Regions from separate parts of the Rubrivivax sp. JA1055 genome, predicted to be linked through region 2. Evidence: predicted binding sites of a transcription regulator. Region 2 holds the regulator's gene; the other holds the start of a gene.
The links. The regulator FNR, encoded in region 2, switches genes on or off when oxygen is low (the NO sensors DNR and NnrR bind a similar motif). The targets are predictions, from matches to a motif close to TTGATNNNNATCAA.
Positions count from the first base shown of each region.

Region 1: a site for FNR is predicted at 6,552-6,565, ahead of LOC65_RS04055 (acetyl-CoA hydrolase/transferase C-terminal domain-containing protein). Genes of this name have one in related genera too.

Region 1 covers NZ_JAJKFP010000002.1:195,803-211,197, reverse strand. The annotation lists gene LOC65_RS04085 (FtsX-like permease family protein) at 1-2,089, shown strand, start outside; gene LOC65_RS04080 (hypothetical protein) at 2,257-2,418, opposite strand; gene LOC65_RS04075 (hypothetical protein) at 2,931-3,698, opposite strand; gene tnpB (IS66 family insertion sequence element accessory protein TnpB) at 3,771-4,307, opposite strand; gene LOC65_RS04065 (carotenoid 1,2-hydratase) at 4,604-5,668, shown strand; gene LOC65_RS04060 (GGDEF domain-containing protein) at 5,669-6,466, opposite strand; gene LOC65_RS04055 (acetyl-CoA hydrolase/transferase C-terminal domain-containing protein) at 6,630-8,750, shown strand; gene LOC65_RS04050 (ABC transporter transmembrane domain-containing protein) at 8,802-10,625, shown strand; gene LOC65_RS04045 (HD-GYP domain-containing protein) at 10,780-11,958, shown strand; gene LOC65_RS04040 (PAS domain-containing sensor histidine kinase) at 11,948-15,395, shown strand, end outside.
Region 2 covers NZ_JAJKFP010000006.1:1,014,283-1,029,677, reverse strand. The annotation lists gene ccoN (cytochrome-c oxidase, cbb3-type subunit I) at 1-997, shown strand, start outside; gene ccoO (cytochrome-c oxidase, cbb3-type subunit II) at 1,020-1,646, shown strand; gene LOC65_RS14130 (CcoQ/FixQ family Cbb3-type cytochrome c oxidase assembly chaperone) at 1,661-1,828, shown strand; gene ccoP (cytochrome-c oxidase, cbb3-type subunit III) at 1,825-2,739, shown strand; gene ccoG (cytochrome c oxidase accessory protein CcoG) at 2,753-4,243, shown strand; gene LOC65_RS14115 (hypothetical protein) at 4,267-4,506, shown strand; gene LOC65_RS14110 (hypothetical protein) at 4,559-4,792, shown strand; gene fnr (fumarate/nitrate reduction transcriptional regulator Fnr) at 4,841-5,584, opposite strand; gene hemN (oxygen-independent coproporphyrinogen III oxidase) at 5,772-7,160, shown strand; gene LOC65_RS14095 (sulfite exporter TauE/SafE family protein) at 7,218-7,907, shown strand; gene icd (NADP-dependent isocitrate dehydrogenase) at 8,053-9,309, shown strand; gene LOC65_RS14085 (hypothetical protein) at 9,513-9,710, shown strand; gene LOC65_RS14080 (cold shock domain-containing protein) at 9,873-10,112, opposite strand; gene clpS (ATP-dependent Clp protease adapter ClpS) at 10,366-10,725, shown strand; gene clpA (ATP-dependent Clp protease ATP-binding subunit ClpA) at 10,722-13,034, shown strand; gene LOC65_RS14065 (zinc-dependent peptidase) at 13,053-13,838, opposite strand; gene LOC65_RS14060 (UDP-2,3-diacylglucosamine diphosphatase) at 13,838-14,644, opposite strand; gene LOC65_RS14055 (peptidylprolyl isomerase) at 14,644-15,144, opposite strand; gene LOC65_RS14050 (peptidylprolyl isomerase) at 15,146-15,395, opposite strand, start outside.

The DNA.
Region 1 (15,395 bases), on a different contig from region 2:
CGACCCGTCGCTGGTCTTCCTCAACAGCGCGGCGCGCCAGCAGACCGGCGCCGCCGACGGCGCGGTGCTGGCGCTGCAGTCGGGCACCGCGTGGCAGCGCTTCGAGGTCGCCGGCAGCGTCGCCGCCGGCGGCCTGGCGATGGCGGTGATGGACGTCGCCGCGGCGCAGACGCGTTTCGGCTACGACGGCCGGCTGACGCGCATCGACCTGCGGCTGGCACCGGGCACGGACCGCGCGGCGCTGGTCGCGCGGCTGGCGCTGCCGGCCGGTGTCGAGGCCGTCGCGCCGGGCGAAGCCGAGCAGCGCATCTCCAACCTGTCGCGCGCCTACCGCGTCAACCTGACGGTGCTGGCGCTGGTGGCGCTGTTCGTCGGCGCCTTCCTCGTGTTCTCGGTCGTCTCGCTGTCGGTGGCGCAGCGCACGCCGAGCTTCGCGCTGTTGGGCGTGCTCGGGCTCACCGCCGGCGAGCGCCGCGGCCTGGTGCTGGCCGAATGCGCAGTGCTGGGTGCCGCCGGCAGCGCGGCCGGGCTGGTGATGGGCGCCGGCATGGCGGTGCTGGCGCTGCGCTGGATGTCGGGCGACCTGGGCGGCGGTTACTTCCCCGGCATCGCGCCGACGGTGCGTTTCGGCATCGGCGGCGCGCTGGCCTTCCTGGCGCTGGGCACGGTGTCGGCACTGATCGGCGGCTGGTGGCCGGCGAAACAGGCCGAACGCCTGGCGCCGGCGATGGCGCTCAAGGGCCTGGGCGCGCCGCACCAGCCGGCGCCGCCCGCCCTGCCCGGCCTGCTGCTGCTGGCCGCCGGCGTGGCACTGGCTTTCGCGCCGCCGATCGCCGGGCTGCCGCTGGCGGCCTACGTCGCCGTCGCGGCGCTGCTGTTCGGCGGTGTCGCGCTGGTGCCGGCGGTCGTGCACGCGCTGCTCGGGGGGATCGCCACACCGCGTTCGGCGCTGGCGCTGCTGGCCTTGCAGCGGGCGCGGTTCCAGCGTGCCACCGCGACGGCGGCGGTGTCGGGCGTCGTCGCCAGCCTGGCGCTGTCGGTGGCGCTGACGGTGATGGTCGCCAGCTTCCGCGACGGCGTCTCGCAGTGGCTGGACTCGATGCTGCCGGCCGACCTGTACGCGCGCAGCGCCGCCACCGGCGGCACCACCGACCAGGCCTGGCTGCCGCCGGACTTCCTCGCTGCCGCGGCCTCGGCGCCCGGTGTCGCGCGAGTGTCGGCGACCCGCCACCGCGCGCTGCAGATGGCCGAGGGCCGGCCGGCGGTGACGCTGATGGCGCGGCCGGTGGCCGACGCGGCCGGCGAGCTGCCGCTGGTCGGCCCGGCGCTGCCGCCGCGGCCGGGCGAGACCGGCGTCTGGGTCAGCGAGGCGATGGTCGACCTCTACGGCGCCCGGGTCGGCGGCACGCTGGAGCTGCCGCTGGCCGGCGGCACGACGGTGCACGTGCTCGGCGTCTGGCGCGACTACTCGCGCCAATTCGGCAGCCTCGTGATGGACGCCGCCGACTACCGCCGCCTGACCGGCGACGAACGCGTCAACGACCTGGCGCTGTGGCTGGCGCCCGGCGCCGAGATCGCCGCGGTGCAGACGCGGCTGCGCGCGCTGCTGCCCGACCCGGCGATGCTGGAGTTCGCCGCCACCGGCGAGCTGCGCGTGATGTCGCTGCGCATCTTCGACCGCAGCTTCGCCGTCACCTACTACCTGCAGGCGGTGGCGATCGGCATCGGCCTGGTCGGCATCGCCGCCAGCCTGTCGGCGCAGGTGCTGGCGCGGCGCAAGGAGTTCGGCCTGCTGGCGCACCTGGGGCTGACACGCGGCCAGGTGATCGCCATCGTCGCCGGTGAAGGCGCCGCCTGGCTGGCCGCCGGTGTCGTCGTCGGGCTGGCGCTGGGGCTGGCGGTCAGCGCGGTGCTGGTCTTCGTCGTCAACCCGCAGAGCTTTCACTGGACGATGGAACTCGTCGTGCCGACGGCGCGGCTGGCGGCGCTGGCCGCGGCGGTGTTCGCCGCCGGCATCGCCACCGCGGCGTTCAGCGCGCGCAGCGCCGCCGGGCGTTCCGCCGTGATGTCGGTGAAGGAGGACTGGTAGGAACACATTCTTTCGTTAGTTAGAACGTTGTTGACGGACAAGAAATACTGTATTTGCACACAGTCTCGTAGAGACGAGTAGCGGATGGGGGGTGCGGACGATTTCTTGGACTACCGTGAGAGGTAGTTCATGTACTCATACGACGATCGACTGCGAGCTGTTCAGCTCTATATCAAGCTGGCCTTGTCGCCTGCGATGCGCTCGCTATCAGAGGCGGCCTTGGTCACCTTGGTTTCCAGGCTCCTCTGGGCATCGGCAAGTCGCTTCCGCTGCTTGAACAGTTCCTGCTCGAGCTTGATCGTCTGCTCGGCGTTGAACGCGGCGATCAAGGCATTGATCTGCTGGCCCGCAGCCGCCTCGTTGCCAGAAAAGCCGAGCCCGCCTATAGATACAACGCGAAATTTGACAATATCACCGCGAAGATCTCCATGATCCCGATTGACATGCCCCCCCCCTGACTGCTGGCGGCATATATTTCGCCGGGCGTCTTTCCAAGGTAGCCAGCGCGGCGAAGGCGGAATACGAAGCGGACCGAGTAGACCGAAAATAGTAGCCAAAGAATTGAATGAAGAAATCCGACATCCGGCACCGTTAGTGCGGCAGTCGCACCAACCAGAAGCAGACCTACCAATGCTCGGTCGATGATGGAGCCATTCCTCATTGAGTCCATTTATCACCTACCGGGGCAAAGCGGACTATAATCGTCAGCGCATTCCTCTGGCGTCCCATAAAGGTAATTTCTCTGCCAAGCAGTAGAGCACCCGTAGTCTCCGCCATTATTTATCTGCTGATCTCTAACATACGAACTGAGTCCAAACACTGCGCCAAGACTTTCCTGCATTTACCCAAGCGTTGCTAGGTCGTACGCCTGGGTCATGTTGTCGACCATGCCTGCGACCGTTCCGCCAATCGCGTCCCAGGTGGAGGGGCTATACGTCTCAATAAGGTAGGCCGCGGCTGAGCCAGCGGTGTAGCCAGCCCCGTAGGAGACGCTTATGGCGCTACCAAGAACTGCTGCTGTCTCGTACAGCGCGCCGGTAACGCCTAGAGAGCCCACCGGCGCAGTACGAAAGTCCAAGTAGATCTCGTGTGGCGTGAAGCCCAGGAACCTGCCGATTCCGCCTCCTTGCGCGACCGCCGCAGGAGCCGGCTCGTTTGCGTAGGCGACAGAGAAAGATACCAGTTTCTCGGGGGAATAACCGGAAACTGCGGCGTAAGTTTCAGCATACCCAAAATGCCGCGCTATCCGGGCCAGTCGCTTCGCGTTCAGGCGATACGCGAGAATCGGAAGCAGCCTGGATTCTCGATTAGCGTCAAAATTGGCCGCGGCATAGAACTGCTTTAGATTGCTCAGCTCTATATCCGTCAAGTTATCTATTACGGCAGCCGCTTTGACGGGCCTCATCGCCGCGAAGTTCTGCTCGATAATCTGAGGGAAGTTCGAATGAATCGATATATTGTCGCGACCAATATCTGGCGCTCTATTTAGCAACGCTTGGCGGCCTTGCTCGTCAGGAACGGTGCCGGAGTCGTACGCCTGCGCATGCGCCGCGGCAGGCGCCAACAGCACAGCGAAGATCGCGATAAGCATACGGATCAGAATCGTCACAATCACCCTCCAAGTTGCGTAATGCTGGCGTTTTGAGAATACAAAGACTGACACCTCTGAGGTGCGTCCAAGTCATGGTATCCAAAGCGCGAATGCGACGCATTCGCATTCTCGCCTCGCGAGAGGATCCGCTCTGGGCACCGGGATGAACGTCTTCGGTAACCGCGGCAGTGTCTGGCCCTGCTCGATTCGGCGCGCGCTGCACTCGCTGGCTCCGGCTCTGTCGGCGGCCGCCACCTGCGTAAAGCGGTTGCGGTCTTGCTTGTCCTGGTGCACTTGGTGGTCCGTGATCCTCTGGCCGGGCAGCCGCCGCCACGGCAGCCCGACGACCAGCGCGTCGAACTGCTCGCGCGTGAGCGCCAGCGCCGGCGTGCCCGACGGACTCGTCCAGACAAAGCGCCCGGCGTGCAGCCGCCGCGCGGAGCACCAGATGCCGAAGCCGTCGTGCACGAGCAGCTTGATGCGCGTGGTGCGCGCGTTGGCGAAGAGGTAGCCGTGGTGCGCGTGCGCCTCGCCCAGCGCGGCGAGGACGCTCGCCAGCAGCCGGTCGGCACCGGCGCGCATGTCCACCGGCTGCGCGCACAGCCACAGCGCGTCGATGCGGATCATCGACCGCAGCGGCCGCGCTTGGCGTCGACAGCTCGAGTGGCAGGAACTGCAGCGGCGCTGTCGGCGCCGCCTCCACCGTGCTTGCGGCCGGCGAGCGCACCGTGCTTGGCGCCACCAGGCCGATACTTGGCGCTGATTGAGCGCGAGCTGTTCAACTAAGCGAGACTGCGCCCACAGACAACCCTCGCCGGCTCAGGCTACGCTGTCCGCGCGCCAAGAAAACTGTTAGCCGATGGAAGATGAAGTGAATCAATGACTTACCTGCTAACTATCGTTAGTAGTGTTCAGAGGGACTGGTGAGGCGCCGCCATCTGCTCGCACTCGCCGGCGCCGCCGCGCTGCCCGCTCACGCCCAGATCCGCCGCCGGCCGCTGGTCTTCCCGCGCGACCACGGCGCGCACCCGGACACGCGCACCGAGTGGTGGTACGCCACCGGCTGGGCCGGCACGCCGGAGGCGCCGCGCTGGGGTTACCAGCTGACCTTCTTCCGCAGCCGCACCGGGCTGGCCGAGGACCTGCAGAGCCGCTTCGCGCCGCGCCAGATCCTGTTCGCGCACGCCGCGCTGACCGACCTGGAAGCCCGCCGCCACCACCACGCGCAGCGCATCGCGCGCTGGTCGGGCGACACGGCCGAAGGCCCGGCCTGGGCCAGGACCGACGACGTCGGCGTGCGCCTGGGCGACTGGTGGCTGGAACGTTCCGGCCCCGGCTACCGCGCCCGGCTGCCGGCAGCCGGCTTCGGCCTCGACCTGACGCTGGCGCCGACGCAGCCGCTGCTGCTGCAGGGCGACGCCGGTTTCTCGCGCAAAGGCCCGGAGGAACGTCAGGCCAGCCACTACGTGAGCGAGCCCCAACTCGCGGCAACGTGCCGGTTCAACGCCGACGGCCGCCCGGTCGAGGCGCGCGGCGTCGCCTGGATGGACCACGAGTGGAGCGACGAGATCCTGCACCCCGAGGCCGTCGGCTGGGACTGGATCGGCATCAACCTGTTCGACGGCGGCGCGCTGACCGCCTTCCGTCTGCGCCGCGCCGACGGCAGCGCACTGTGGGCCGGCGGCAGCTGGCGTGCGTCCGGCGGCACGGCCGCGGCCTTCGCGCCCGCCGACGTGGTCTTCACGCCCGGCCGGCGCTGGGCGAGCCCGGCGACCCGCGCCGAGTACCCGGTCGAATGGCAGGTCGACACGCCGGCCGGGCGCTGGCGCGTGCGCGCGCTGCTCGACGGCCAGGAACTCGACAGCCGCGGCGGCACCGGCGCGGTCTACTGGGAAGGCCTGAGCGAGCTGCTCGACGAACGCGGGCGCCGCGTCGGCCTGGGTTACCTGGAGATGACGGGCTACGCCAGCCGGCTGCGGTTGGGCTGATCAGGGCGGCGGCGCGTCGGCGCGGCGGCGGCGCAGGTCCACCGGCGCGGCGCGCACGCAGTTGCCGCCGGCCTGCTGCGCGGCGGCCAGCGCGGCGTCGACGTCGTCGATCAGCGCCGACAGGTTCTGGTGCGCCAGCCGCAGCGCGGCGACGCCGACACTCACCGTGACGCGCAGCGGGTGCGCGCCGCAGGGGATCTCCATCTGCTCGGAGCGCTCGCGGATGCGCTCGGCGACGTCGAGCGCGCCGGTCGGGTCGGCATGCACCAGCCAGACGGCGAACTGGGTGTCGCCGAAACGGGCGATCAGGTCGCCGCCGCGCAGCGTCTGCTCGGTGTCGCGCGCCAGCGCGCGCAGCACGGTCTCGGCGGCGGCGATGCCGCGGCCCTCGACCAGGCGCGCGACCTGGTCGACCTCGACGACCAGCAGCGCCGCGCCAGTGCCGTAGCGCCGCGCCCGCGACCATTCGCGTTCGGCCGAGGCCAGGAAGTTGGGGCGGTTGGTGATGCCGGTGGCCGGGTCGACGGTCTCCAGCCGCGCCAGCGCGGCGCGCGTGCCGTCCAGCGCCCGCAGCAGGTGCAGCAGCCACAGCACCAGCGGCACGCCGACGCCGGCGGCGGCCAGCGCCGCAGCCGCCGGCGCGGCCAGCGGCCCGAGGCCGCCGAACAGCCGCGCCAGCCCCCAGCCGGCGGCGGCCATCGACACGACCAGCAGCACGCCGAGCGCCACCCCGGTCGCCAGCCGGCGACGCGGGGGCAGCGTCTCGTCGGGAATGGGGATCGTCGGAACGTTCAGCATCGGCGCACCGCCGCCGGTATTCGACCACAACCGGGGACGACTGAAGCAGGGGCTCGTGACCCCCTAGACAGCGGGCCCTTGGCGCTTGCTCTGCGTCAAGCGACCAGCCCGAACCACGGTCGATGCTGGGCAGCACAAGACAGACCACACGATGGAGACAGACATGGGTGCGCCAAAGTTCGTCGACTCGATCGAGGCCGCGGTCGACGAGGTGCTGGAGACGGTCCCGGGCGACATCGTGCTCGGCATCCCGCTGGGCGTCGGCAAGCCCAACCCCTTCGTCAACGCGCTGTACCGCCGGCTGCGCGACGACCCGTCGCGGCGGCTGCGCATCGTCACCGCGCTGTCGCTGCAGAAGCCGGTCGGCAAGTCCGACATCGAGCGCCACTTCCTCGAGCCGCTAGTGGCGCGTGTCTTCGAGGACTACCCCGACCTGGACTACGTCGTCGACCTGCGCGCCGGCCGGCTGCCGAGCAACGTCGAGGTGCGCGAGTTCTTCATGAAGACCGGCGACTACCTCGGCAACGCCACGGCGCAGCAGAACTACATCTCGACCAACTACACCTTCGTCGCACGCGACATGGCGGTGCAGGGCATGAACGTCATCGCCCAGGCGGTGGCCGCACGCGGCACCGGCGACACGATGCGGCTGTCGCTGTCGTCCAACCCCGACGTCAGCGCCGAGATCATCGAGCGTGTGCACGCCAGCGGCCGCAAGGTGATGACCGTCGGCGTGGTCAACCAGAAGATGCCGTTCATGCCCAACGGCGCCGAGGTCGACCCGGGGCTGTTCGACCTCGTCGTCACCGACCCGCGCGGCACGCACGCCGTGTTCGCGCCGCCGAACAACAAGGTCTCGTTCGCCGACTACGCGATCGGCCTGCACGCGTCGAGCTTCGTCGTCGACGGCGGCACGCTGCAGATCGGCATCGGCTCGCTGGGCGACGCGATCGCGCAGGCGCTGATCGTGCGCGACCGCCACGGCAGCGAGTACCGCCGCATCCTCGAGTCGCTGACCGGCGGCGACCTGTCCGGGCGCGAGACCGGACGCTTCGACACCGGGCTCTACGGCTGCTCGGAGATGTTCGTCAACGGCTTCCTGAAGCTCATCGAGGCCGGCATCGTGCGCCGCGAGGTCTACGCCGACGCGGTGCTGCAGCGCCTGCTCAACGAGGGCCGCATCGCCGACGCGACGGTGCGCCCGCAGACCCTGGCCGCGCTGCTGGAGGCCGGCCGCGTGCGCGCGCCGCTGGACGCGCGTGACCTGGCCTTCCTGCAGAGGTTCGGCGTGCTGCGCGCCGAGGTGCGGCTGGACGGCAGCGACCTCGTCTGCGGCGAGCGCCGCTGCAGCGCCGACCTGCGCGACGCCGCCGCCCTCGACACCGTCTGCACGGCGATGCTCGGGCCGCGGCTGCTCGGCGGCGTGTTCATGCACGGCGGCTTCTTCATCGGCCCGCGCGACTTCTACGAGCGCCTGCGCACGATGCCGCCGCAGGAGCTGGCGAAGATCGACATGACGCGCATCGACTTCATCAACCAGCTCTACGGCGACGACGAGTTGAAGCGCCAGCAGCGCCGCCGCGCGCGTTTCATGAACACGACGATGGTCGTCACGCTGCTCGGTGCGGCGGCCAGCGACGCGCTGGAGAACGGCCAGGTGGTCAGCGGCGTCGGCGGCCAGTACAACTTCGTCGCGATGTCGCACGCCCTGCCCGACGCGCGCCTGGTGATGATGCTGCGCTCGACACACGCCACGAAGCAGGGCCTGACCAGCAGCATCGTCTGGAGCTACGGCAACGTGACGATCCCGCGCCATCTGCGCGACATCGTCGTCACCGAGTACGGCGTCGCCGACCTGCGCGGGCAGTCCGACGGCGAGGTCGTCAAGCGACTGATCGCGGTGGCCGACTCGCGTTTCCAGGACGAGCTGGTGCACCAGGCGCAGGCCCACGGCAAGCTCGAGGCCGGCTACGTCGTGCCCGAACGCCACCGCCGCAACCTGCCGCAGACGCTGGAAGACCAGCTGCAGCCCTGGGCTGCGGCCGGGCTGCTGCCCGAGTTCCCGTTCGGCACCGACCTCACCGACGACGAGATCCGCATCGTGCGTGCGCTGAAGAAGCTCAAGCACGCCAGCGAACACCCGGCCGAGCTGCTGCAGATGACGCTCAAGAGCCTCTGGGAAGGCCGCGAGGCACCGCGCCCCTACCTCGAACGCCTGGGCCTGGCCGACGCACACGGCCTGCGCGACCTGCTGGTGCGCCGGCTGCTGGCCAACAACCTGTAGCGCCGCCCCGCCGCGAGCGCCGTTCGGCGGCGCTGCCTACACTGCGCGGCGATGGCTTCCACCCCCACCTCCCCGGCGGCGCGTGCCGCCGACGACGCGGCGCCGGCGCGCCGCGTGCGTTCGCTCTCCGGGCTGCTGCCCTTCGTGCGGCCGTACCGCGGCCGCGTCGCGCTCGCCGGGCTGTTCCTGGTGCTCGCCGCGGCCAGCACGCTGGCCTTCCCGGTGGCGCTGAAGTCGCTGATCGACCAGGGGCTGGTCGCCGCGGACCCCGGTGAACGCGTGATGGCGCTGCGCGGGCACTTCCTGGCGCTGTTCGCCGTCGGCGGCGCGCTGGGGCTGTTCTCGGCGCTGCGTTTCTACATGGTCACCTGGCTGGGCGAACGCATCACCGCCGACCTGCGCAACGCCGTCTACGCCCACGTCGTGCGCCAGAGCCCGGAATTCTTCGAGACCACCCAGACCGGCGAGGTGCTCAGCCGGCTGACGACCGACACGACGCTGGTGCAGACCGTCGTCGGCTCCAGCCTCAGCCTCGGGCTGCGCAACACGGTCATGGGGCTGGGCGCGCTGACGGCGCTGGTGGTCACCAACCCCTGGGTCATGACCCAGGTGCTGGGCATCCTGGTGCTGGTCGTGCTGCCGTCGATCTACTTCGGCCGCCGCGTGCGCAAGTTGAGCCGCGCCAGCCAGGACCGCGTCGCCGACTCCAGCGCCATCGCCGCCGAGGTGCTGAACGCGATCCCCGTCGTGCAGGGCTACGTGCAGGAGCGGCGCGAGTCGGCGCGTTTCGACGCCGCCACCGAGAGCGCCTTCGACACCGCGCGCCGGCGCACCGTCGTGCGCTCGCTGCTCGTCGGCTTCATGATCACCGCGACCTTCGGCGCGCTGGTCTGGGGCCTGTACCAGGGCACGCAGGCGGTCATCGAAGGCCGCATCAGCGCCGGCCACCTCGGCCAGACGGTGGTTTTCGTGATCATCTTCGTCGGCGCGGTGGCGGTGCTGTCCGAGGTCTGGGGCGAGCTGCTGCGCGCCGCTGGCGCGACCGAGCGGCTGATGGAGCTGCTGGCGGCGCGTTCGCCGGTGGCCGACCCGCCGCGGCCGCGTGCGCTTCCGCCGACCTCGGGCGGCTCGGCGGTGCGGCTGGACGGCGTCACCTTCTGCTACCCGTCGCGGCCCGGCCAGCCCTCGCTGGCGGAGTTCTCGCTGGACGTGCGGCCCGGCGAGACGGTGGCCCTGGTCGGCCCCAGCGGCGCCGGCAAGAGCACGGTGCTGCAGCTGCTGCTGCGTTTCTACGACGCCCAGGCCGGGCGCGTGTCGGTCGACGGCGTCGACGTGCGCGAGGCGGCGCTGGCCGATCTGCGCGGGCGCATCGGCATCGTGCCGCAGGACAGCACGGTGTTCTCGGCGTCGGCGCTGGAGAACATCCGCTATGGCCGCCCCGACGCCAGCGACGCCGAGGTCATCGCCGCGGCGCGCGCCGCGCACGCCCACGAGTTCATCGAGCGCCTGCCTGAGGGCTACGCCAGCTTCCTCGGCGAACGCGGCGTGCGCCTGTCCGGCGGCCAGCGCCAGCGCGTGGCGATCGCACGCGCGATGCTGAAGAACCCGCCGCTGCTGCTGCTCGACGAGGCGACCAGCGCGCTGGACGCCGAGAGCGAGCGCATGGTGCAGGCGGCGCTGGAGACGGCGATGGCCGGGCGCACGACGATCGTCATCGCCCACCGCCTGGCCACCGTGCTGCGCGCCGACCGCATCGTGGTGATGGACGGCGGGCGCATCGTCGACGTCGGCACGCACGCCGAGCTGGTGGCGCGCGGCGGGCTGTACGCGCGGCTGGCGGCGATGCAGTTCGAACTGGCGCCGGCCTCGGTCTGATGGAGGGGGAACGCCGGTTGCGGACGGACGCCGCCAGGGCAAGAATGCGGCGAGCTCCCGAAACGCAGGTCTTTTGCCCCGACCGGCAGCGACCGTTAGCCCCTAAGCTGCCGGCAGTGCCCGCACCGAGCGCCCTGCCCGAGAGGAATCCGACTTGCCTGCCGCCCTGTCCCCGCCGTCCGGCCCGGAGACGATCCTCATCGTCGACGACGAGCCGGCCAACCTGAAGATCCTGGCCACGATCCTCGGCGACAAGGGTTACCGCGTCATCGCGGCGTCCAACGGCGAGACCGCGCTGCGCCTGGCCGAGCGCCCGCCGCTGCCGTCGCTGATCCTGCTCGACGTGATGATGCCGGACATGAGCGGCATGGTCGTGCTCGAGAAGCTGCGCGAGAACCCGGCCACACGCGCCATTCCGGTCGTGATGGTCACCGCGCTGGGCAAGGAGCGCGACGAGGAAACCGGCCTGAAGGCCGGCGCCTCCGACTACATCAAGAAGCCCTTCAGCCCGCTGATCCTGCTGGCGCGCGTGCGCTCGCAGCTCGACGCGGCGCGCCTGCGCGGCCTGCTGCGCGACGAGCTGCAGCGCGAGAAGCAGCTGCGCGACCTCGAAGGCGACCTGATGCAGACGGTCGTCATCCGCGCGCTGGCCCACCTGGCCGAGACCCGCGACCTGGAGACCGGCAACCACATCCTGCGCACCCAGAAGTACGTGCGCGTGCTCGCCGAGGACCTGCGCAGCCACGGCTGGGACCTGTCGGACTCGACGATCTCGCTGCTGGAGCGCTCGGCACCGCTGCACGACATCGGCAAGGTCGGCATCCCCGACGAGGTGCTGCTGAAGAAGGGCAAGCTGACGCCGGACGAGTGGGTGACGATGAAGCGGCATGCCGCCATCGGCGCCGACGCGATCACGCGCGCCGAGGAAGACGTGCAGCAGGAGGTGCGCCAGCGCTGGCAGGACGGCGAGATCGACGACAAGACACGCAACCTGCTCGACTGCCTGCGCATCGCCAAGGAGATCGCCCACCGCCACCACGAGCGCTGGGACGGCAGCGGCTACCCCGACGGCCTGGCCGGCGAGCAGATCCCGCGTTCGGCGCGGCTGATGGCGCTGGCCGACGTCTTCGACGCGCTGATCTCCAAGCGCTGCTACAAGGACGCTTGGGACTACGGCCAGGCGCGCGCGGTGATCCTCGAAGGCCGCGGCACGCACTTCGACCCGGCGGTCGTCGAGGCTTTCGAGCGCTGCTACGACGAGTTCTGCCGCATCGCGACGACCTTCGCCGACCCGAAGGACGCTCAGGACGAAGCCGCGGATCGTGCCCCCTGAAGGTTCCGGGATCGCCGGCGCGCGGCGCCGCTCGCGCCTGACGGCGCTGCGCACCGCGCTCGTCTACGCCGGGCTGGCCTCGCTGTGGATCCTGCTGTCGGACCGCTGGGTCGAGCGCCTGATGTCCGACCCCGAGGCCCGCACGCTGGCCAGCATCACCAAGGGCTGGGTCTTCGTCGCCGTCACCTCGCTGCTGCTGTACGTGCTGGTGCGGCGGCTCGCGCCGGCCGGAGACACCCGGCGCCCGCCCGGCAGCCGGGGCGATCGCCGGCTCGCGCTGATCGTCGGGGCGACCGTCGCGGTGCTCGCCGCGGCCGGCCTGGCGCTGTCGCTGCGGCAGCAGCAGCACGCCGCCGTGCAGGCCCTGCACTCGGTCGCCGAACTGCGCAGCGCCCAGGCCGCGACCTGGGCCGCGGCGCGTCTGGCCGACGGCGACCGGGTGCGCGAGATGCAGCCGTCCCGGCTGAAGGAACGGCTGAAGCTGCTGCAGGAGGAACGCGGCTACGTGGCCGCCGCGCTGCTGGACCCGCAGTGGCGTGTCGTCTGGAGCTCCGGCGCGACGCCGGACGCGCCGCAGGACACGCCGGCCGCAACACAAGACCGCCCACGGCTGCTGGGTCCTCAGCTGGACGCCGAGGGCGGGCCGCACCTGACGCTGCTGGTGCCGCTGGCGCCCGGCCAGGCCCCGCCGGGCGGCTTCGCGATGCTGCAGCTGGCCGCAGCCGACCTGCCGCCGCTGGCCCTGGGCACCGGCAGCACGTCGGCGGACGGCATCTCGACGGTGCTGGTGCGCCGCGACGGCGCCGACCTGGTCTATTTCGGCTCGCCGTCGCGCAAGGGCTTCTCCGTCTGGCGGCGCCCGGCCGAGGCCGGCGCGATCGCGGCGGCCCCGGTGCCCGCCGGGACCGTGCTGGAGGGCAGCGACGAACGCGGCTCGCCCGCGCTGGGACTGCTCGCGCCGATCGCCGGAACCCCGTGGAGCCTGCTGACGCGGCTGGACCGCACGACGCTCGAGCGCCAGCGCTGGCAGGCGGCCTCGGGCGTCCTGCTGGCCGCGCTGCTGGCCGGCTTCGGCGCCGCGGCACTGCTGGCGCTGCGGCGCCAGCGCGAGGCCCTCGAACGCCACGAGTCCGAACGCCGCCGCCAGGCCGAACGCATGGAGGCGCTGGCCGTCGTCGAGGCGATCACCGACAGCTCGCCCGACATGATCTTCGCCAAGGACCTGCAGGGGCGTTACCTGCTGTTCAACCGCGCCGCCGAGCGCCTGACCGGCCACGCCCGCGAGCAGGTGCTGGGGCGCGACGACTCGGTCGTGTTCCCGCCCGAGGTCGTCGACCGCCTGCAGGCCGACGACCGGCGCGCCCACCAGGGGCCCATCGAGTTCGACGAGGTCCTGCCGACGGTGCAGGGGCCGCGCGAGATGACCGTCACCAAGGGCCCGCTGCGCAACCGCGGCGGCGAGCTGATCGGCGTGTTCGGGATCACGCGCGACATCACCGAGCTGAAGAAGGACCGCGCGCTGCTGGCCGAGAGCAGCCGCATCGCGCGCATCGGCGGCTGGAGCTACGACGGCGACAGCCGGTCCATCGCCTGGACCGACGAGATCCGGCACATCGCCGAGGTCGACGGCGACATCCCGCCCGACCTCGCGTTCACGATGCAGTTCCTGGGCACCGAGGCGCGCGAGCAGCTCGAGGCCGCGCTGACGGCCAACCGCGACCGCGGCACGCCCTTCGACGTCGAGCTGCCGGTGCGCACCGCGCGCGGCCGCGAGCGCTGGGTGCGCATCGTCGGCCAGCCCGAGTTCGACGGCCGGCGCGTGCTGGCGGCACAGGGCTTCGTGCAGGACATCACCGAGGCCAAGACACTGCGGCTGGAGCTGGACCGCCACCGTGCCGAGCTCGAACGCCAGGTGCACGAGCGCACCGCCGACCTGGAGATCGCACGCGCCCGCGCCGAGGCCGGCATGCGCGCGCGCGACGCCTTCATCCGCATCATCAGCCACGAGCTGCGCACGCCGCTGCACCAGATCCTGAACCTGGCGCCGCACCTGCACCGTGGCGACGGCAGCCCCGAGGAGCCCTTCGTCGAGGCCGCCGACCGCCTGGCCGAGATCCTGGAGGACGTGCTGACGCTGTCGGAGCTGGAGGCCGGCGGCGTCGTGCCGCGCGTGCAGGACTTCGAGCTCGGCGCGCTGCTGCACCAGACACGCGAGCAGGTCGAGGCCGAGGCGCGGCGCAAGGGCCTGGCGCTGACGGTGGACGCCGGCAGCGCGCCGCTGTGGCTGCGCGGCGACCCGGCGATGCTCGGCCGGGCGCTGGGCAACTACGTCAAGAACGCGGTCAAGTTCACCGCCGAGGGCAGCGTGCAGGTCGTCGCGCGCCGTGTCGCCGAGGACGCCGAGGGCGTGACGCTGCTGCTGGAGGTGCGCGACACCGGCCCGGGCATCGACGCGGCGCTGCAGCCGCGGCTGTTCGGGGCCTTCGAGCCCGGCGACGTCTCGATGACGCGCCGCCACGGCGGCGCCGGCCTGGGGCTGGCGCTGACGCGGCGCCTGGCCGAGTTGATGAAGGGCCAGGTCGGCGTCAACAGCCGGCCCGGCAAGGGCAGCCGCTTCTGGCTGCGCCTGCACCTGCCGCGTGGCCGCGACGCCAGCGCACGGCCGGTCGGGCAGCTGTCGGTCGAGGCCATGCTGCGCGCCCGCCACGCCGGCGCGAAGGTGCTGGTGGTCGACGACGACCCGGTCAACCGCGAGAGCGCCTCGGCGCTGCTCGGCGCCGTCGGCCTGCAGGTGCTGCTGGCCGAGAACGGCCGCGAGGCGGTGGAACGCACGCTGGCCGACAGGCCGGCGCTGGTGCTGCTGGACCTGCAGATGCCCGAGGTCGACGGCCTCAGCGCGGCGCGCGAGATCCGCCGCCGCGGCGCGACGATGCCGATCCTGGCGCTGACCGCCTCCGACGTCGAGGACACGCTGGCCGAGTGCCTGGCCGCCGGCATGGATCACCACGTGCACAAGCCGGTCGAGCCGCGGACGCTGTACGCCACCCTGCTGCACTGGCTGGGCAGCGGCGGGCCGGTGGCCGCGGCGGCGGCGGCGAGCGCTGCGGCAGGCGACGGCGACGCGGCGGCGACACCGCCGGACTCCTGGCCGCTGCTGCCGGGTGTCGACGGCCCCGACGCACTGGAGCGCTGCGGCGGCAACGTCGGGCGCGCGCTGTCGCTGCTGCGGCTGTTCGTGCGCACGCACGCCGACGACGCCGAGCGGCTGCAGGCCCTGTGCGAGGCCGGCCGCTGGTCCGAGCTGCGCCAGCTGTCGCACGCGCTGCGCGGCGCGGCGGGCAACGTCGGCGCACGCGACGTCCACCTGAGCGCGACCCGGCTGGAGAGCCTGCTCGACGAACGCGCCCCGGTGGCGGCGCGGGGCGACGCGACCCGCG
Region 2 (15,395 bases):
CTTCGGCACGATCGGCAAGCGCACCGTGCGTCACATCTACGTGGCGAACTGGTTCTTCGGCGCCTTCATCATCGCCGTGGCGCTGCTGCACATCGTCAACAGCGCCGAAGTGCCGGTGTCGCTGACCAAGAGCTACTCGGTCTACGCGGGCGTTCAGGACGCGATGGTCCAGTGGTGGTACGGCCATAACGCCGTCGGCTTCTTCCTCACCGCCGGCTTCCTGGGGATGATGTATTACTACATCCCGAAGCAGGCCGGCCGCCCGGTCTACAGCTACCGCCTGTCGATCGTGCACTTCTGGGCACTGATCTTCACGTACATGTGGGCGGGCCCGCACCACCTGCACTACACCGCGTTGCCCGACTGGACGCAGTCGATCGGCATGATCTTCTCGCTGGTCCTGCTGGCCCCGAGCTGGGGCGGCATGATCAACGGCATCATGACGCTGTCGGGCGCCTGGCATAAGCTGCGCGACGACCCGATCCTGAAGTTCCTGATCGTCTCGCTGTCGTTCTACGGCATGTCGACCTTCGAAGGGCCGATGATGTCGATCAAGACGGTCAACGCGCTGTCCCACTACACGGACTGGACCGTCGGCCACGTGCACAGTGGTGCGCTCGGCTGGGTGGGCCTGATCTCGATGGGCTCGCTGTACCACCTGATCCCGCGCATGTTCGGCCGCCAGACGATGTACAGCACGCGCGCCATCGAGCTGCACTTCTGGATCGCCACGATCGGCATCGTGCTCTACATCGCCGCGATGTGGATCGCCGGTGTCATGCAGGGTCTGATGTGGCGTGCGGTCAACCCCGACGGCACGCTGGTCTACAGCTTCGTCGAAGGCGTCAAGGCCACGTACCCGTTCTACGTGATCCGCCTCGGCGGCGGCCTGCTGTACCTGACCGGCATGGTCATCATGGCCTGGAACACGGTCATGACCATCAAGAGCGGCAAGGTCGTCCCGGCCCCGATCCCGATGGTCGCCGCCCACGCCTGACCGCCAGAACCCTAGGAGATACATGACCATGGCAAAAAACCATGCCGTCGGCGGTCACGAGAAGATCGAGACCAGCAACTTCCTGATGATTGTGCTGATCCTGCTGACGGTTGCCGTCGGCGGGCTCGTCGAGATCGTGCCGCTGTTCTTCCAGCGCTCGACGACCCAGCCGGTCGAAGGCCTTAAGCCCTACACGCCGCTGCAGCTGGCCGGCCGTGACATCTACATCCGCGAGGGCTGCTACGGCTGCCACTCGCAGATGGTGCGTCCGTTCCGTTCCGAGACGCTGCGCTACGGCCACTACTCGATGGCCGGCGAGTTCGTCTACGACCATCCGTTCCAGTGGGGCAGCAAGCGCACGGGCCCGGACCTGCAGCGCGTGGGCGGCCGCTACAGCGACGAGTGGCACCGCATTCACCTGAACAACCCGCGTGATCTGGTGCCCGAGTCCAACATGCCGGCCTACCCCTGGCTGTCGCGCAACGAGGTCGACGCCGACGGTCTGGCGCCGCGCATGAAGGCGCTGCGCTCGGTCGGCGTGCCCTACAGCGACGACGAGATCGCGCAGGCGGCCGGCGAGGTCAAGGGCAAGACCGAGATGGACGCGGTCATCGCCTACCTGCAGGTGCTGGGAACGGCCGTCAAGTGACGCCGTCCACGACCATGGACATCAACACCCTCCGCACCATCGTCACCGTCGCGAGCTTCGCGCTCTTCATCGGGATCGTGGTCTGGGCCTGGTCTCGGCGGCGCCGTGGCCAATTCGATGAGGCCGCGATGCTTCCCTTCGCCGAGAAGGAAGGCGTCGAGGCCTCAGGAGAACGGAAATGAGCGATTTCTTCAACTCAGGCTGGTCGCTTTATGTGGCCGGCATCACCATCGTCAGCCTGGTCTTCTGCCTGGTGCTGCTGATCATCGCCAGCCGCCGCAAGGTGATGGCCGACGACAACACGACCGGCCACGTCTGGGACGAGGACCTGCGCGAACTGAACAACCCCCTGCCGCGCTGGTGGGCCGGGCTGTTTCTCGTGACGGTCGCGTTCGCGGTCATCTATCTGGTTCTGTATCCGGGTCTCGGCAGCCACAAGGGTTCGCTGCAGTGGACCAGCACCGGCCAGCACTCGACCGAGATGGAAAAGGCGCGTGAACAGATGGCGCCGCTGTACGCGAAGTTCGTCGACCAGCCCGCCGAGGTGCTGGCCAAGGACCCGCAGGCGATGGCCATCGGCGAGCGCCTGTTCGCCAACAACTGCGCCCAGTGCCATGGCTCGGATGCTCGCGGCAGCAAGGGTTTCCCCAACCTGACCGACAACGATTGGCTGCATGGCGGCACGCTCGACAAGATCAAGGAAACGATCACCCTCGGCCGCGTCGGCAACATGCCGCCGATGGCTGCAGCCGTCGGCACGCCCGAAGACGTGAAGAACGTCGCCCAGTACGTGCTGAGCCTGTCGGGCAGCCCGCACAACGAGGTGGCGGCGCAGCAGGGCAAGGCGAAGTTCGCGGTCTGCGCGGCCTGCCACGGCCCCGACGGCAAGGGCATGCAGGCGGTGGGTTCGGCCAACCTGACCGACAAGATCTGGCTGCACGGTTATGGCGAGCAGGCGATCGTCGACATGGTCGTCAACGGCAAGGTCAACATCATGCCGGCGCAGGCCTCGCGGCTGAGCCCGGAGCAGATCCACGTGCTGGGTGCCTACGTCTGGAGCCTGTCGCAGACGAGCACCGTCGCGACGCGCTGAACGGGAGCACGAGATGAGCCAGGCCCGGGCCGACCTCGACAACCGGCCCGCCCCGGCATCGGCCGCCTCGGACGAGGCGCCGGCGACAGCCGGTGCCGCGACCGAGGCGGTCGTTTCTCTTTACGTCAAGAGCAAGCGCATCTACGCACGCTCGGTCTCGGGCTGGTTCAACGGCTGGCGCTGGGCGCTGGTGTGGATCACGCAGCTCGTGTTCTACGGCCTGCCCTGGCTCGACTGGAACGCGCGCCAGGCGGTGCTCTTCGATCTCGGGGCGCGGCGCTTCTACATCTTCGGGCTGGTCCTGTATCCGCAGGACCTGATCTACCTGTCGGCGCTGCTGATGATCTCGGCGTATGCGCTGTTCCTGTTCACCGCGGTGGCCGGGCGGCTGTGGTGCGGCTACGCCTGCCCGCAGACGGTCTACACCGAGATCTTCATGTGGGTCGAGCGGCGCTTCGAAGGTGACCGCAACGCCCGCATGCGGCTCGATGCCGGCCCCTGGAACTTCCAGCGCCTGTGGCGCAAGAGCGCGACGCAGACCGTCTGGATCCTGATCGCGCTGTGGACCGGCCTGACCTTCGTCGGCTACTTCACCCCGATCCGCGAACTTCTGCCATCCGCGTTCGCCTTCTCGCTCGGGCCCTGGGAGACCTTCTGGACCCTGTTCTACGGCTTCGCCACCTGGGGCAACGCCGGCTACATGCGCGAGCAGGTCTGCAAGTACATGTGCCCGTACGCGCGTTTCCAGAGCGCGATGTTCGACAAGGACACGCTGATCGTCAGCTACGACGCCGAGCGGGGAGACCCGCGCGGCACGCGTTCGCGCAAGGTCGACGCGCGCAGCCAGGGGCTGGGCGACTGCATCGACTGCGGGCTGTGCGTCCAGGTCTGTCCCACGGGCATCGACATTCGCGATGGCCTGCAGTACGAGTGCATCGGCTGTACCGCCTGCATCGACGTCTGCAATGGCGTGATGGACAAGATGAAGTACCCGCGCGGGCTGATCCGCTATGCCACGCAGAACGGCATGGCGCAGCACCAGACGCGCGGGCAGATGCTGCAGCGGGTGTTCCGGCCGCGGGTGCTGGTGTACACCGCGATCCTGTTCGTCATCGTCGGCGCCTTCGTCGCCAGCCTCGCGCTGCGACACCCGTTCCGCGTCGACGTGGTGCGTGACCGGGCGTCGCTCGCCCGCATCGTCGACGACGGCTACATCGAGAACCTGTACCGGCTGCAGGTCATGAACGCCACTGAGTCGCCGCAGCGCTACCGCGTGCGTGCCGAAGGCCTGGCGGGCATGGTGATCGACGGGCAGCCGGAGTTCGACGTCGAATCCGCCGGCGCCCGCTGGGTGACGATCGCGCTGCGCGTGCCGCCGCAAACCGCCACGCAGGCAGGGCCCGGTGCCCACACGATACAGTTCCACGTCGACCGGCTGCCCGACGCCCGGGATCCGTCTTCCGTGGTCGCTTCCGAGAATTCCACCTTCGTCGTCCCCCGCTGAAGCGGCCACGACAGGAGTCCCTGATGAATCCGAATCAAGTTTCCCGCGACACGACGCCCTGGTGGCGCATCGGCATGGTCTGGCTGGTCCTTGGCGGTCCGCTGGTGGTCGTCGTCGCGTCGCTGTCGACGGCCGTGATCGCGATCCGCGGCGCCGAGGCGGTGATCACCGAGGTGCCGTCTTCGGTTCCTCAATCCGGCCAGGTGCAGGCGGACACGCCGGCCGTCGCGGCCCGCAACCACGCCGCCACGGCGGCGCCCTGACGCGCTTTTCGCGGGCACGGTCATGAAGCGGCGGGCAAGAGACTGGAGCGCCGTGCTCTGGCCGGCCTTCATGGCGGCTGTGGTGCTCGAGCTGGCGCTGTTCGCCTTCGTCGACCCGGCCTCGCTGCGCTGGCTCGGCGGTGCGGTGGTCGAACTGCAGCCGGTGGCGGTCTACACCGTGGCCTTCTTCGCGCTGTGGGTGGTCGTGGCCGCGGCGGCGGGCCTGACGCTGCTGCTGTCGCGCAGCGAAGCCGAGATCAACAGCCGCAGCTTTCGCGGCCGCTGAAAGCAAGACGCCGCGCGGTGCGCGGCGTCTGGCGTGAGGGCAGCCGTCTCAGCAGGCGGCCGAGGAGCCGTTGACGAGCTTCTGCAGGGCTTGCGGGTCGAGCACGCGGATCTGGCGTTGCTTGACTTCCAGGATGCCGTCATCCTGGAACTTCGAGAAGGTGCGGCTGACCGTCTCGAGCTTCAGGCCCAGGTAGCTGCCGATCTCTTCGCGCGTCATGCGCAGGATCAGCGAATGCGGCGAGAAGCCGCGCGTCTGCAGCCGTTGGGTCAGGTTCAGGAGGAAGGCGGCGAGGCGTTCCTCGGCCCGCATGCTGCCCAGCAGCAGCATCACGCCGTGATCGCGAACGATCTCGCGGCTCATGATCTTGTGCAGCTGGCGCTGCAGGTCGCTGAACTCGCGCGACAGGTCTTCCAGCTGCTGGAACGGGATCACGCAGACCTGGGAGTCTTCGAGCGCGACCGAGTCGCAGGTGTGGCGGTCGGTGCCGATGCCGTCGAGGCCGAGCAGTTCACCGGCCATCTGGAAGCCCGTCACCTGGTCTCGCCCGTCTTCCGACGAGACGCAGGTCTTGAAGAAGCCGGTGCGCACCGCGTACAGCGACAGGAACGGATCGCCGGCGCGGAACAGCGTCTCGCCGCGCGGCACTGCACGGCGCGTTGCCACCATCGTGTCCAGGCGCTCCAGCTGATCGTTGGACATGCCGACCGGCAGACACAGTTCTCGCAGATTGCAGCTCGAGCACGCGACCTTGAACGGTTCGAGCCGGATGCCGGAAGACGTGTTGTTCATAGGGGTTCGACGATTGGAAGCAGTTCGGTCCGGCGTGGCGGTGTTCACCCGAGTATCGCTCATGACGTCGCTCAAGGGCAGGGGCGATTCTTCGCTCGCGTCCCGGGGTGTCGCTTGAGGCAGATCAAGCCCGTCGGGTGGGGGTTTGGCACAGTCCAGCCCGTACCGCATGACGGCCGGATGAATTATGGACACGATTGTTCCTGAAGCACTGCTGAGGCGCCTCGACGTGCCCGGCCCCCGCTATACCTCTTACCCCACCGCGGATCGCTTCGGCGAGGCCTTCGGCCCAGCAGAGTACCGGCAGGCGCTGCGCCAACGAGCCGAAGGCAGCACCGTCGGCGGCACGCCGCCGCTGTCGCTTTATATCCACATCCCGTTCTGCGAATCGGTCTGCTACTACTGCGCCTGCAACAAGATCATCACGAAGCACCACGAGCGCAGCACCGAGTACCTCGATGCGCTCGAGGCCGAGATCGCGATGCATGTCGCCGAGCTGGGCAAGGGGCAGACGGTTTCGCAACTGCACTTCGGCGGCGGCTCGCCAACCTTCCTCACCGACGAGGAGATCGCCCGGCTGATGAACACGCTGCGCGACGCGTTCAAGGTCGTCGCCGGCGCCGAGATCTCGATCGAGGTCGATCCGCGCACTGCGACGCCGGAGCGGCTGCGCAGCCTGGCGGCCGTCGGCTTCAACCGCATCAGCTTCGGCATCCAGGACTTCGATCCCGAGGTGCAGGAGGCCGTGCACCGCGTCCAGTCCTATGACAGCGTGCGCGATCTCGTGATCGCCGCCCGTGCCAACGGCTTCGAGTCGATCAACGCCGACCTGATCTACGGCCTGCCCAAGCAGACGCCGGAGTCGTTCGCGCGCACCATCCAGCAGATCGCCGAGCTGCGCCCGGACCGCATCGCGCTGTACGCCTATGCGCACCTGCCGACCCGCTTCAAGCCGCAGCGCCGCATCCTCGCCGAGGATCTGCCCAAGGGCGAGGAGCGCATCAAGATGCTCGGTGGCGCGATCGCCGGCTTCATCGCCGCGGGCTACACCTACATCGGCATGGATCACTTCGCGCTGCCCGGTGACGCCTTGTCGGCGGCGCGCCGCCAGGGGCGCCTGCACCGCAACTTCCAGGGCTACAGCACGCAACCCGACTGCGACCTGATCGCGCTGGGCGTGTCGTCTATCGGCCGCATGGGTGCGACCTACAGCCAGAACGCCAAGACCCTGCCCGAGTACTACGAGTCGATCGCCAAGGGTGAATTCCCGATCGTGCGCGGCCTCGCGCTGACGCGCGACGACCTGCTGCGCCAGGCGGTGATCATGGCCATCATGTGCCAGGGGCGCGTCGAGTACGAGTCGATCGAACTCTCCCACATGATCAAGTTCCGCGACTACTTCGCGGTCGAGATCGAGGACCTCAAGCCCTTCGCCGAAGGCGGTCTCGTCGAGGTGAACGACGACTCGATCCAGATCACCGCGCTGGGCTGGTACTACGTGCGCGGCGTGGCCGCCGTCTTCGACAAGCACCTGCGCGCCAGCGGCAACCGCGAGCGCTTCTCGCGCATCATCTGAGTCGGCACGGGTTATCCCGCAACGGGATAATCCGCGCATGACTCAGCAAGGCCCCGCGTGGACTTCGCGCTCGTCGTCAGCGCGCTGATGCTCGGGCTGGCCGGGGCGCCGCACTGCATCGCGATGTGCGGCGCGGCGTGCACCGCGGTGCTGCCGCGCGGCCAGCCGGCTGCCCTCTGGAGCTTCCATCTCGCGCGTGTTCTGGGTTACGCGATGGCCGGTGCGCTGGTCGCGTCCGGCGTCAACCTCCTGTCCGCGGTCGGGGAGCTGAGCCCCGCGTTGCGGCCGCTGTGGACCCTGGCCCACGCCGCGGCGCTGGCCCTCGGGGTCTGGCTGGTGTGGAAGGGGCGCCAGCCGCAATGGCTGGAGAACATCGGCCGCAGTGCCCAGCGCCGTGCGCCGCAGGCCGACGCCGGCGGCTGGCAGCGTATCAAGGGGCCGGCGCGCGCGGCAACGGCCGGGTCGCTCTGGGTGGCCTGGCCCTGCGGGCTGCTGCAGTCGGCCCTGGTCGTCGCCGCGCTGGCGAACACCGCCGCCGCCGGCGCTGCCGCGATGGGGGCTTTCGCCGTCGCCAGCGGTGCCGGGCTGGTGCTCGGGCCGATGCTCTGGTTGCGCCTCGGCGTGTCGGCCTCGGCGGCTGCGACGACCTGGGCCACGCGCGCCGCCGGCGCGCTGCTCGCGCTCGCGTCCGGCTGGGCGCTCGGCCACGGCCTGTGGATGCAGTGGCAGGCCTACTGCGCCACCTGAGGCCGTGCCCGGCGCGGCGTGTCCAGCCGATGTCCGGAGATCTCCCTGGCACGTCAGTCGCCAGACAGTCGTTGACCTAGAATCAATTCCCGCGAATTCATTCCCCGACGACCCACCGCACGCGCGGTTTGTGGAGACCTCTTTCATGTACCAGCACATCAAGGTGCCCGAGGGCGGGCAGAAGATCACGGTCAACGCCGACTTCTCGCTGAACGTCCCTGATCAGCCCATCATTCCGTACATCGAGGGCGACGGCACCGGCTTCGACATCACGCCGGTGATGCTGAAGGTGGTCGATGCGGCAGTCGCCAAGAGCTACGGCGGCAAGCGCAAGATCCACTGGATGGAGGTCTACGCCGGCGAGAAGTCGACCAAGGTCTACGGCCCCGACGTCTGGCTGCCCGAGGAGACGCTGCACGCAGTGCGCGACTACGTCGTGTCGATCAAGGGCCCGCTGACGACGCCGGTCGGTGGTGGCATCCGCAGCCTGAACGTCGCGCTGCGCCAGGAACTCGATCTCTACGTCTGTCTGCGCCCGATCCAGTACTTTAAGGGCGTGCCGACGCCGCTGAAGGAGCCGGAGAAGACCAACATGGTCATCTTCCGCGAGAACTCCGAGGACATCTACGCCGGCATCGAGTGGGAAGCCCAGAGCGACAAGGCGAAGAAGGTCATCAAGTTCCTCATCGAGGAAATGGGCGTCAAGAAGATCCGTTTCCCCGAGACCTCGGGCATCGGCATCAAGCCCGTCTCGAAGGAAGGGACCGAGCGCCTGGTGCGCAAGGCGATCCAGTACGCCGTCGACAACGACAAGCCCAGCGTGACCATCGTGCACAAGGGCAACATCATGAAGTTCACCGAAGGTGGCTTCCGCGACTGGGCCTACGCGCTGGCGCAGCGCGAGTTCGGCGCCCAGCCGATCGACGGCGGCCCGTGGTGCTCGTTCAAGAACCCGAGGACCGGCAAGGACATCGTCATCAAGGACTCGATCGCCGACGCCTTCCTGCAGCAGATCCTGCTGCGCCCGGCCGAGTACTCGGTGATCGCGACGCTCAACCTGAACGGCGACTACGTCTCCGACGCGCTGGCGGCGCAGGTCGGCGGCATCGGCATCGCTCCGGGCGCCAACCTGTCGGACTCGGTGGCGATGTTCGAGGCGACGCACGGCACCGCGCCCAAGTACGCCGGCAAGGACTACGTCAACCCGGGCTCCGAGATCCTCTCGGCCGAGATGATGCTGCGCCACATGGGCTGGACCGAGGCTGCCGACCTGATCATCAGCGCGATGGAGAAGTCCATCCTGAGCAAGCAGGTGACCTACGACTTCGCGCGCCTGATGGACGGCGCGACGCAGGTCTCGTGCTCCGGCTTCGGCAAGGTGATGATCGAGCAGATGGGCTGAGGCGCGGGTTCAAGCCCGTCGTCCACTGATTGCGGCGCCTGCGGGCGCCGTTTTCATGTGTCGGCCCTGCGCGGGATGAAGCGCTATGGATAGTGCCTTTCTATCGACGCGCTGAAGCCCATGAATCGAAACTTGTTTCATCATCCTGCTGCGATGGCGCCGGCGAACCGGGCGCGTGGGCGAGCGAGGAGACCGGGCGGGTGATGAAGAACGTGGAGACGAACGCGGGCGTCGGGATCGCCGGAGCGCGGCCGGTGTTCGTGATCCGGCCGAGTCAGCTGGGTCCAAGGGATGCCGCTGCGGCGCTGAACTGCCGGGTTGGCAAGTGCTGCCGCAGCAAACCCCGCTGCAAAAACTGCCCGGCGCGCAAGAAAAAGCGGGACTCGAAGTCCTGCTCGTGATCCTGGGTCGGCGCGCCGGCCCCGGCTGTGGCCGATATTCGTTTCGGCTTGAACACCTTGCCGGGCGTTGCCTCAGATATTGATAGAAATCAATATGTGCGGCAACCGTCCGGGGCGGGATTTCCCGAAATCAGATCGGGGTGCCCGCGGCGGCGAGCCCCGTCAGGCGACGGTCTGCGGAGCCGCCGGCGTCGCAGTGGCGACGGGCCGGATGTTCTGCGCCAGATTGCCTTTGGGGCCCTGGACGAGTTCGAACTCCACTCGACTGCCTTGCTTCAGGGTCCGGAAACCGTCCATCTGCACCGCCGAGAAGTGAGCGAAGACGTCCGCACCACCACCCTCGGGTTCGATGAAACCGAAGCCCTTGGCATCGTTGAACCACTTCACCGTACCGACCGCCATTGTTTCCACCTCGCTTAACTGCGCGCGAATATCGAAAATGATTCTCGCGATGCCGTCGGAAGAGTGTCAAGGCGAAGTGACGCTCTGCTGTGTCGTGGATTCGACAAACATTGGTCAAATTGGTGCGCGGCCGCAGCAGAGCGCCCGAGTCCGTTGGGGGCTTGAACTTGCGCTTGCGGCATCAACATGTCCAGGGCGCGGGTCATGCAAAGTTGCCGTGAGCAGGCCCGGACAAGGTCGATAGAATGAATTCATGCCCGACGATCCGTCCGTCCCTCCGGTGAAGCCGCCGCCCCTGCCTGGCCAGGATGGTGGCGCGGGCGGCGCTGTCGTCGCCGAGCGCAAGGCGCAACGCGTCAAGCCGCCGAGCCTGTACCAGGTGGTGCTGCTCAACGACGACTACACGCCGATGGAGTTCGTCGTGATGGTGCTGCAGCACTACTTCCAGCGTGATCTGGACACGGCCACGCACATCATGCTGAAGATCCACCACGAGGGTCGTGGTGTGTGCGGGGTTTACCCGAAGGACGTTGCCGCGACGAAGGTCGAACTGGTGCTCGCCGCGGCCCGCCGCGACGGTCACCCGCTTCAGTGCATTATGGAGGCCGCATGATTGCGCAAGAACTGGAAGTCAGCCTGCACATGGCGTTCGTCGAAGCGCGCCAGCAGCGGCATGAATTCATCACCGTCGAGCACCTGCTGATGGCGCTGCTCGACAACCCGTCGGCCGCCGAGGTGCTGCGTGCCTGTGCAGCCAACATCGAGGACCTGCGCAAGAGCCTGGCGACGTTCATCAAGGAGAACACGCCGACGGTCTCGGGCAGCGAGGAAGTCGACACCCAGCCGACGCTCGGTTTTCAGCGCGTGATCCAGCGCGCGATCATGCACGTGCAGAGCACGGGCAGCGGCAAGAAGGAAGTCACCGGTGCCAACGTGCTGGTGGCGATCTTCGGCGAGAAGGACTCGCATGCCGTCTACTACCTGCACCAGCAGGGCGTGACGCGCCTGGATGTCGTCAATTTCATCGCCCACGGCATCAAGAAGAGCGACCCGCCGGAGCCGGCCAAGTCCAGCGACAACTCCCCGGGCGGCGGCGAGGGCGAGCGTGACGAGGCTGGAGGCGAAGGCAAGGGCTCGCCGCTCGAGCAGTTCACGCAGAACCTCAACGCGCTGGCGCTGGCCGGCAAGATCGACCCGCTGATCGGCCGCGAGCAGGAGGTCGAGCGTGTCATCCAGGTCCTCTGTCGTCGGCGCAAGAACAACCCGCTGCTGGTCGGCGAGGCCGGCGTCGGCAAGACGGCGATCGCCGAAGGCCTGGCCTGGCGCATCACCGAGAAGGACGTGCCCGAGGTGCTGGCGGACTCCACCGTCTACGCGCTCGACATGGGCGCGTTGCTGGCCGGCACCAAGTACCGCGGCGATTTCGAGCAGCGCCTGAAGGGCGTGCTCAAGCAGTTGAAGGACCAGCCGAGCGCGATCCTCTTCATCGACGAGATCCACACGCTGATCGGTGCCGGTGCGGCGTCGGGTGGCACGCTGGACGCCAGCAACCTGCTCAAGCCCGCGCTGTCCAGCGGCTCGATGAAGTGCATCGGCGCCACCACCTTCACCGAGTACCGCGGCATCTTCGAGAAGGACGCGGCGCTGTCGCGGCGCTTCCAGAAGGTCGACGTCGTCGAGCCGTCGGTCGAGCAGACGATCGAGATCTTGAAGGGCTTGAAGTCGCGCTTCGAGGATCACCACAACGTCAAGTACGCGCTCGGCGCGCTGCAGGCCGCGGCCGAACTGTCGGCCAAGTACATCAACGACCGCCACCTGCCCGACAAGGCGATCGACGTCATCGACGAGGCCGGTGCCGCGCAGCGCATCCTGCCCAAGAGCAAGCAGAAGAAGACCATCACGCGGGCCGAGGTCGAGGACATCGTCGCCAAGATCGCGCGCATTCCGCCGGCCTCGGTGTCCAGCGACGACCGCGACAAGCTGAAGACGCTGGAACGCGATCTGAAGAGTGTGGTCTTCGGCCAGGATCCGTCGATCGAGGCGCTGGCCTCGGCGATCAAGATGGCGCGTTCCGGCCTGGGCAAGCCCGACAAGCCGATCGGCTCGTTCCTGTTCAGCGGCCCGACCGGCGTCGGCAAGACCGAGGTCGCCAAGCAGCTGGCCTACATCCTGGGCATCGAGCTGATCCGTTTCGACATGTCGGAGTACATGGAGCGCCACGCGGTCAGCCGGCTGATCGGCGCGCCTCCGGGCTACGTCGGCTTCGATCAAGGCGGCCTGCTGACCGAGGCGGTGACGAAGAAGCCGCACGCGGTGCTGCTGCTCGACGAGATCGAGAAGGCGCACCCGGATGTCTTCAACGTGCTGCTGCAGGTCATGGACCACGGCACGCTGACCGACAACAACGGGCGCAAGGCCGACTTCCGCAACGTGATCATCATCATGACCACGAACGCGGGTGCCGAGACGATGAACAAGTCGACGATCGGCTTCACGACCCGGCGCGAGCAGGGCGACGAGATGGCCGACATCAAGCGGTTGTTCACGCCCGAGTTCCGCAACCGCCTCGACGCGATCGTGTCCTTCCGCGCGCTGGACGAGGAGATCATCCTGCGCGTCGTCGACAAGTTCCTGCTGCAGCTGGAGAGCCAGCTCGCCGAGAAGAAGGTCGAGGTCACCTTCACCGACAAGCTGCGCCGGCACCTGTCGAAGAAGGGCTTCGACCCGCTGATGGGCGCGCGGCCGATGCAGCGCCTGATCCAGGACATGATCCGCCGCGCGCTGGCCGACGAACTGCTGTTCGGCCGCCTGGTCGACGGCGGCCGCCTGACCGTCGACCTCGACGACAAGGACGAGGTGCTGCTGGACATCCAGCCGCCCAAGCGCAGCGACAAGCCGCGCACCGAAGCGACGCCGGCCTGAGGCCGCGCTCGTGTCCGATCAGGCGGCCTCGGCCGCCGGGTCCTGCCGGTAGTAGCGAACGAACACCCCGTACAACACGGGGTGTTCTTTTTTCATCGCCTCGGGGGCGACGAAGAAGGCTTCGCTGGCGACGGCGAAGAATTCGTCGGGCGATTGCGCGCCGTACGGGTCCAGCGCGGTGTCCTCCTCGGCGTCCACGCGGCGGCAGAAGGCCTCGTAGTCGGCGTCCAGCACGGCGACCCACTCGCTGCGCGGCAGATTGTGCGGCAGCAGCGGCACGCCGTCGGCGACCCCGTCGGCCATGTCGAGCACGTGGGCGAACTCGTGGATGACGACGTTGTAGGCGTCGGCGGCGCTGCGGCCGGCGGCACGCACGTCCTGCCAGGACAGCATCACCGGGCCGCCTTCCATCGCCTCGCCGGACAGCAGTTCGTCGTACTCGTGCACGACCCCGTCCTCGTCGACGGTGGAGCGGCGCGCGACGACCTGGTCCGGGTGCAGCACGATGCCGACGAAGCCGTCGTAGGCCTCGAGCCCCAGGCGCAGGACCGGCAGGCAGGCCTGCGCTGCGACCGCGACCGCGACGTGGTCGGTCAGGCGCACGCCGGGCTGGGCGCTGAACTCCTTGCGGTCCAGGAAAAGGCTGGTCAGGCGGCGCAGTGCGGCCGCGGTCTCGGGATCACGGCGCTTCAGGAACGGGTAGCGCCCCAGCGTGCGTTTCCACAGATCGTCGGGGATCGGCCGGCGCGCGACTGCGGCGTCGTCGCGGCGTTCGCGCAGCCGCCCCAGCAGGCGCTGCCACATCAGGCGCCGGCCGCCGTGGCCGGCGGAACACGTTGGAAACCGTCGCGCGTCAGGCGCAGCACCTCGGCACGCGGGGCGCGAGCATCGTCCAGATCCCAGTCGGTGAGCACGTGGCGGCGGTAGCCCGGGGCCAGCGTTTCGCTGCCCGGGCGATGGGTGTGGCCGTGCACCAGTTCGGCGGCGCCGACGGCATGCATCCAGGCCACCGCCGTGGCGGCGTCGACGTCGGCATGACGCGAGGCGTCGTCCTGGCGTGCCTCGCTGCGGCGGCGGATGTCGGCGGCGATCGCCAGCCGTTCGTCCAGCGGCCGCGAGAGGAAGTCACGCTGCCAGCGCTCGTCGCGCACCAGGGCGCGGAAGGCGAGGTAGTCGCGGTCTTGCAGGCACAGCGCGTCGCCGTGCATCAGCAGCACACGCCGTCCCCAGGCGTCGAGCAGTGTCGGGTCGGCCAGGCCCATGACGCCTGTTTCGCGCAGCAGGCGCGCGCCGACCAGGAAGTCGCGGTTGCCGGCCATGAACGCGATGCCTCGGCGGCTGGCCGCCTCGGCAAGAACGTCGGCGCAGCCGGCCTCGAACGGCCGCTGCCGCACGTCGTCCCCGACCCAGGTCTCGAACAGGTCGCCGAGGATGAACACCGCGTCGGCGGGGGTGTGCAGCAGGTGAGCGCGCCAGGCTTCGACGGTGCGCGGCAGCGACGGCGCGAGGTGGATGTCGGAGATGAGGTCGATCGTGCGCCACTCGCGCGGCGCCTCGAACTCGAAGAACGCGGGCAGCGCCGCCACGCCTTCGGCGCTGCCGTCGGACATCAGGCGACCTCGGTGGCGCGGTCGATGCGCACGTCTTCCAGCGGCACGTCGTCGTGGTAGCCCTTGCGGCCGGTGCGAACACGCTCGATCAGGTCGACGACCTCGGTGCCCGACACGACCTTGCCGAACACGGCATAGCCCCAGCCGTCCTGGGCGCGGTCGTTGTCGAGGAAGCCGTTGTCGTTGGTGTTGATGAAGAACTGGGCGCTCGCCGAGTGCGGGTCGGAGGTGCGCGCCATCGCCAGCGTGTAGCGCAGGTTGCGCAGGCCGTTCTTGGCTTCGTTCTCGATGCCGGCGCCGGTGGGCTTCTGCTTCATGCCCGGCTCGAAACCGCCGCCCTGGATCATGAAGCCCTTGATGACGCGGTGGAAGATCGTGCCGTCGTAGTGGCCCTTCTTCACGTAGTCGAGGAAGTTGGCCACCGTCACCGGGGCGCGTTCGTCGTCGAGCTCGATGACGATCGTGCCGGCGGTGGTCTCGAACTGCACTTGTTTGCTCATGTCATTTCTCCAGGGTGGCCTTGCGGATGATCACCGGCGTGACCGGCACGTTCTGGTGCGGGCCCGACGATGTGGTGGGCGTCGCGACGATCTTGTCGACGACGTCCATGCCCGCGGTCACGCGGCCGAAGACGGCGTAGCCGTTGCCGTCGCGTGCGTTGGGCTGGTCGAGGAAGCTGTTGTCCGCGACGTTGATGAAGAACTGCGCGGTCGCCGAGTCGGGCACCATCGTGCGCGCCATCGCCAGCGTG